Regions from separate parts of the Streptomyces sp. NPDC000878 genome, predicted to be linked through region 1. Evidence: predicted binding sites of a transcription regulator. Region 1 holds the regulator's gene; the other holds the start of a gene.
What was found. Region 1 encodes HspR, which represses chaperone genes until heat shock. Its sites were predicted from a motif close to TTGAGNNNNNNNNNCTCAA; they were not measured.
Positions count from the first base shown of each region.

Region 2: lon (endopeptidase La) is a predicted target of HspR. The motif match lies at 1,417-1,435, and genes of this name have one in related genera.

Region 1 covers NZ_JBSFMT010000092.1:6,239-9,645, forward strand. The annotation lists gene grpE (nucleotide exchange factor GrpE) at 1-68, shown strand, start outside; gene dnaJ (molecular chaperone DnaJ) at 114-1,304, shown strand; gene ACWDR4_RS44285 (heat shock protein transcriptional repressor HspR) at 1,310-1,756, shown strand; gene ACWDR4_RS44290 (fibronectin type III domain-containing protein) at 1,849-3,407, opposite strand, start outside.
Region 2 covers NZ_JBSFMT010000008.1:118,367-121,773, forward strand. The annotation lists gene lon (endopeptidase La) at 1-1,394, opposite strand, end outside; gene ACWDR4_RS10335 (GNAT family N-acetyltransferase) at 1,573-2,232, shown strand; gene ACWDR4_RS10340 (rhomboid-like protein) at 2,229-2,975, opposite strand; gene ACWDR4_RS10345 (hypothetical protein) at 3,117-3,392, opposite strand.

The sequences.
Region 1 (3,407 bases):
AGGCCGACAAGGGCGACTCCCCGGAGTCGGCGGACGGCAAGGAGAACGGTGGCCCGGAAGAGGGCTGACGTGAGCACTGAGGTGGGGTACTCCGGAAAGGAGGGACGTCGAGGATGAGCACCAAGGACTTCATCGAGAAGGACTTCTACAAGGTCCTCGGCGTCCCCAAGGACGCCACCGAGGCCGAGATCAAGAAGGCGTACCGGAAACTCGCCCGCGAGTTCCACCCGGACGCCAACAAGGGCAATGTCAAGGCCGAGGAGCGCTTCAAGGAGATCTCCGAGGCGAACGACGTCCTCGGCGACCCCAAGAAGCGCAAGGAGTACGACGAGGCCCGCGCCCTCTTCGGCAACGGCGGCTTCCGCCCGGGGCCGGGCGCGGGCGGCGGCTCCTTCAACTTCGACCTGGGCGACCTCTTCGGAGGCGGCGCCCCGGGCCAGGCCGGCGGCGGTTCCGGTGCGGGCGGCTTCGGCGGTGGCATCGGGGACGTCTTCGGCGGCCTGTTCAACCGGGGCGGCGGCGGGACCACCCGTACGCAGCCCAGGCGCGGCCAGGACATCGACACCGAGGTCACGCTGAGCTTCACGGAGGCGGTGGACGGCGCGACGGTCCCGCTGCGCATGACGTCCCAGTCACCGTGCAAGGCGTGCTCGGGCACGGGCGACAAGAACGGCACGCCGAGGGTGTGCCCGACATGCGTAGGGACAGGCCAGGTAGCTCGCGGCTCAGGGGGAGGCTTCTCCCTCACGGACCCCTGCCCGGACTGCAAGGGCCGGGGCCTGATCGCGGAGCACGCGTGCATGGTGTGCAACGGCAGCGGCCGGGCGAAGTCGTCCCGGACGATGCAGGTGCGCATCCCGGCCGGGGTGGCGGACAGCCAACGCATCCGCCTCCGCGGCAAGGGCGCACCGGGCGAACGAGGCGGCCCGGCGGGCGACCTGTACGTCACCGTCCATGTCGACGCCCACCCGGTCTTCGGCCGCAAGGAAGACAACCTGACGGTGACGGTGCCGGTGACGTTCGTCGAGGCGGCACTCGGCGGCGAGGTCAGGGTCCCGACCCTGGGCGGCCCGCCGGTCACCCTGAAGCTGCCGCCGGGCACGCCCAACGGGCGCACGATGCGCGCACGGGGCAAGGGCGCGGTCCGCAAGGACGGCACCCGGGGCGACCTGTTGGTCACCGTCGAGGTGAGTGTCCCGACGGAGCTGACGGGGAAGGCTCGTGACGCACTGGAGGCGTATCGCGAGGCGACCGCGGACGAGGATCCGCGGGCGGAGCTGTTCGAGGCAGCGAAGGGAGCTTGACCGAGATGGACGGCCGTCGACGCAACCCGTACGAACTGACCCAGGAGACCCCGGTCTACGTCATCTCGGTGGCGGCCCAGCTCTCGGGCCTGCACCCGCAGACCCTGCGCCAGTACGACCGCCTGGGCCTGGTCTCCCCCGACCGCACCGCCGGCCGGGGCCGCCGCTACTCGGCCCGCGACATCGAACTGCTCCGCACGGTGCAGGCACTGTCGCAGGACGAGGGCATCAACCTGGCCGGCATCAAGCGCATCATCGAACTGGAGAACCAGGTGGCTGCGTTGCAGTCCCGGGTCGCGGAGATGGAAGCTGCGCTGGACGGGGCTGCGGCTGCTATGCAGCAGCGGGAGGCGGCGGTGCATGCGTCGTACCGGCGGGACCTGGTCCCGTACCAGGAGGTCCAGCAGACCAGTGCGTTGGTGGTTTGGCGGCCTAAGAAGGCGAAGGACTAGGCGTAGGCGGGCGGGTGTGTGACGCGCGCATGTGAAGGGACCCGGGGGTTCGGTTCGAACCTCCGGGCCCCTTTCGTGTGCTCGGGGTCCGCTCAGGGCCGGAGAACCACTGCGCGCCCGCCGGGTGCCGATTCACTGCCGTCGGCGTACAGGGCGGTCACCCAGTAGAAGTGGGTGGTGCCCTTGGTGGCGGTTTCCGCGTAGGAGGTACCTGTTGTGGCGGGTGTCAACTTCTCGTAGGCCTTGGTGCCAGGGTTCCAGTGGTAGACCTGGTAGCCGGTGGCGTCGGCCACGGCATCCCAGTGCAGTTCGATGTGCCCGTCCGGTCCGGTGACCGTCGACAGCTGGACCGGCGAGTCCTCGGGCGTCGGCACGCTCGGCCGCATGTCCAGCTCCGTCGCGCTCACGATTTCGGCCGAACGGCTCTGCTCGAACGGGGAGTTCCAGGAGGTGTCGTACGCGTCGACGAAGAAGCAGCGCTCGACGCCGTCCGGGAGGGTGCCGTAGTTGTACGACGTGACCTCGGGCATCAGCCACACCTCTTGGCGCACGAGGCAGACGTTCCCCGCGTCGGGGTCCTCCTCGTCACGGGGGACCACTTCGCCCGCGTAGACGAGGTACCTGAACATGTCGGGCGCCGGGTTCGCGTCCCAGTCAAGCACGAAGCCGTACTCGGTCGGGGTGGCCGTCAGACCGGTGACGACGGATGGCGGAGTGTCGTCCCGGCGCGTCCCGCTGACGGCGGCGGACCGCTCGGACTCGTTGCCCGACGTGTCGAGCGTGCTCACCCGGTAGTAGTACCGCGTGCGCACCGTCGCCGAGGCGTCCTGGTAGGAGAGCTGGTCCGTGCTGCCGACCGCCGTGTACGTCCCGCTCTCGCTGTCCGCCCGGTACACCCGGTACGACGTCGCCTCCGCGACCGCGCTCCAGCCCAGCCGGAGCCCGCCCGCCTCGGAGCTGTCGGTGATGTCCAGGCCCGTGGGCACCGCGGGAGCGACGCGGTCGACGGTGGTGACGGACTTGTCGGCGCTGCCTGCCGACTGGTTGCCGGCCTTGTCGTGGGCGCGGACGGTGTAGTCGTACGTGGCGCCGGTCACCGGGAGGGTGGTGTCGGTGTACGTGGTGGAGGTGGTCGTCGCGAGAGGGGTGCTCGGATACGAACTCCCCTTCAGACGCCGGTAGACGCGGTAGCCCGAGAGGTCCATATCGCTGTTCTTGGCCCAGGTGAGCTTCGCCTTGCCCGTCGTCTTGTCGTACGTGACGGTGGGCGCCGTGGGGGCCAGCGGCTTGACCTTGTCGACGATCGCCGAAGTGCGAGGCGTGTACGCGAAGTTGACGTTCGCGTTGCCCGTGAAGTTGGCGTAGTCGACGCGGAGGGTGTGTTTGCCGGAGGGGATGGTGAGGTTGACGGTCTTCTTCTGGATCGTCGTGACGTTCTTCCAGAGGTTGACCTTGATCTTGCCGTCGAGGTAGACGCGGATGCCGTCCTGCGTGGCGGCGGTGAGGGCGAAGGGCCCGCCGGAGCCGAAGTCCCTCGTCACCGTCCAGCGGACGCCGAAGTTGTCCTTCGGGAGGCCGGTGGCCGGGGCCTTCGCGCCCCAGTTCTCGGCGACGGCCGCGTCACAGTCCGTCCGCTTCGGCGTGCCGGAGA
Region 2 (3,407 bases), on a different contig from region 1:
TAGTGGTCGCGGAAGGTGTGGTTCTGCGCCGGGTCGAGGACTTCGAGCAGCGCGGCGGCGGGGTCGCCCCGGAAGTCGGAGCCGACCTTGTCGATCTCGTCGAGGAGAACGACGGGGTTCATGGACCCGGCCTCCTTGATGGCCCGCACGATCCGCCCGGGCAACGCGCCGACGTACGTACGCCGGTGCCCACGGATCTCGGCCTCGTCCCTGACCCCGCCGAGCGCGACCCGGACGAACTTCCGCCCCATGGCGTGCGCGACGGACTCACCGAGGCTGGTCTTGCCGACACCGGGCGGCCCGACGAGCGCCAGCACGGCGCCGCCACGACGCCCGCCGACCACCCCGAGCCCGCGCTGGGCCCGCCGCTTGCGCACGGCGAGGTACTCGGTGATGCGCTCCTTCACATCCTCGAGACCGGCGTGCTCGGCGTCGAGCACGCCCTGAGCACCCTGGATGTCGTAGGAGTCCTCGGTCCGCTCGTTCCACGGCAGTTCGAGAACGGTGTCCAGCCAGGTCCGGATCCAGCCGCCCTCGGGCGACTGCTCGGAGGACCGCTCCAGCTTGTCGACCTCCTTGAGCGCGGCCTCGCGCACGTTCTCCGGCAGATCGGCGGCCTCGACGCGGGCCCGGTAGTCGTCGGACTCCTCGCCGTCCTGCTCGCCCTTGATCTCGCGCAGTTCCTTGCGTACGGCTTCCAGTTGCTTCCGCAGCAGGAACTCCCGCTGCTGCTTGTCGACGCCCTCCTGGACGTCCTTCGCGATGGTCTCGGCGACGTCCTGCTCGGCGAGGTGGTCGCGCAGCTGCTGGGTGGCGAGCTTCAGCCGGGCCACCGGGTCGGCGGTCTCCAGGAGTTCGATCTTCTGGTCGGTGCTGAGGAAGGGCGAGTAACCGGAATTGTCGGCAAGGGCGGAGACGTCGTCGATGGCCTGCACCCGGTCGACGACCTGCCAGGCGGCGCGCTTGCGCAGCCAGGCGGTGGCAAGTGCCTTGTATTCCTTGACAAGTTCGGTGACATGACCGGGCAACGGGTCGGGAACGGTCTCGTCGACCCGGGTCCCCTCGACCCACAGCGCGGCCCCCGGCCCGGTGGTCCCGGCGCCGATCCGCACCCGCCCCCGGGCCCGGATGAGGGCGCCCGGATCCCCGTCGGCCAGCCGGCCGACCTGCTCCACGGTGCCGACGACACCGGTACTCGGGTACGACCCGTCGACACGCGGCACCAGCAGCACCCTGGGCTTGCCGGGCTCGGTGCGCGCGGCGGCCTGCGCGGCCTCCACGGCGGCCCGCACATCCGCGTCGTTCAGATCCAGCGGCACCACCATCCCGGGCAGCACGACCTCGTCGTCGAGCGGCAGCACAGGCAGAGTGAGCGGTGTGGACGTCGAAGCCATGATCTCCCCTTAGGCAGTCAAGTTGAGCTATGACGACTCAATGCTTGGGAGCGGTCGATTGTTCCCCGGGGCGTGTTCGCCTTGAGCGATCACCTCTGCCGTGACGGCCGACCCCTCGCATACAGTCAGCCAAGTAATACTCACCACTGCACATTAACCATTACAAAGGGAGTCGAACGTGGACGGCACCGTGCGGGCCTGGGTCGACGGCTGGGTCGTCTCACGCGGGGCGTCGCCGCCGCTGGTCGAGCCCTGGGGCTACACGATCGACGTGGGCACGGCCGAGCACGTCACCCGGCACGTCCTCGACGCGGTGAACGACGCCGTCGAGGAACGGACCGTCCGCAAGGTGGCCGACGCGGTGACCGGGACGGGCGTGACGCTCAAGGTCTTCGCCGACCCGGCGACGGTCGTCGGCCGGCTCGGCGAGGGCTGGCGGACCGACCCCGAGCCGGGCTTCCTGATGTCGGTCCCGCTGACGCCCGCGGAGGCGCCCGCCGCCCCCGACGGCTACCGCGTACGCGTCTGGACGCGCGCCGGCGTCACCCGCGTGATGCTCGCGGCACCCGACGGTTCCTGGGCGGCCCGCGGCCAGATCGCCCCGACGGGCAGAACGGCGGTCGTCGACCAGGTGGAGACCTCCCCCGCACACCGCCGCCGGGGCCTCGGCTCCTTCGTCATGCGGACGCTCGCGCGGGAGGCCGTCGCCCAGGGCGCGGAGCAGGGCGTACTGGCCGGAACACCGGACGGACGGGCGCTGTACGAGGCGTTGGGCTGGCGGGTGGACGCGCTGCTGACGAACGCGAAGTTCAGGGCGCCGGGCGCGGACAGACCCTAGGTCGGCCTCCGCCACCGCCGCACCCACGGCCAGGTGGCGACCCCGACGGCCAGGGCCATCACATGTCCCCAGTTGGTCATCGGATCGGTGTACGCGACGAGGTCCTGCACCAGCGTCCCGCCGAACACCACCAGCACCGGCCACCCCAGCCAGGGCCGCAGCAGCCCCGCCAGCGCGCCCACGCTCGCCGCGACCCCGAAACTGATCCCGTAGTCGAGCCGGTGCAGCGAACTCTCCGGCAGCCACCCCACCAGCACCGCGAGCCCCACCGGGACCTCGGTCGCGAGGGTGGCCAGCACATGCCCGAGGGCGAACACCCCGGCGGTACGCGGCCCGCCGATCCGCCGCTCCAGCGCGGTGAGAACGAGCAGGAACACGATGGCGTACGGCGAGGTCATACCGCCCACGACCCACAGCGCACTGGTGACCAGCACGAACACGGGCGTCCGTACGAGGTGGGCGACATCCGTGCTGGAGCCCTGGTGGAAGGCGTGCACGAGGGCGGGGTCGGCGTGCTCGGCGACGAACGCCGTGACGAGGAGGACGGCGGCGAACGTGAAGGTGAACGGGGTCCCGGTGGGAGTGGGGAGAAGGCGCCAAGGCCGGAGAACCCGCCTGCCCGGAGCAGCCACGGGCCGCGCGGACACGGTCTCCACCGGTCCCCGCTGCCTCGGCATGCCGTCCAGCAGCCGTACGCCCTCCGCGACGGGCGCGTCCGAGGGCGCCGGCGAATCCGGCGTCATGTCACCCTTCGTATCGGCCCGTTCCACGGTGAGGCGCTCCTTCCGTTTCGCCCCAGCTTTCGCCCCGACACCTGCCGCTGTCTGTGACCCGCGCCACGCGCCGGTCGATTCACAGCAAGCCGATAAGCGCCTCAAAGACTCCTACGCGTGCGGCAGCGGCGGCGTGGCCGGCTGTGTTCCGTGCCCGGCGAGGTAGAGCTTCATGGCGCACTGGTCCTCCGCCTCGACGAACACCTGTTGCCCCCAGTGAGCGCTGAGGCGGTGCGCGACGTCGACCAGGCGACGGCGTTCCTCCGGCGAGTACGCGGGGAACCGGACCCAGCCCCGGTCGGCGATCCGGTTGCCCAGCTCGCTGAACAGCACCGCCCGCGCGCGCTGTTCCTCCTCGTCGGTCAGCGGCGTGGAACCGCCTTCCACGGGCTGCAACCGGAC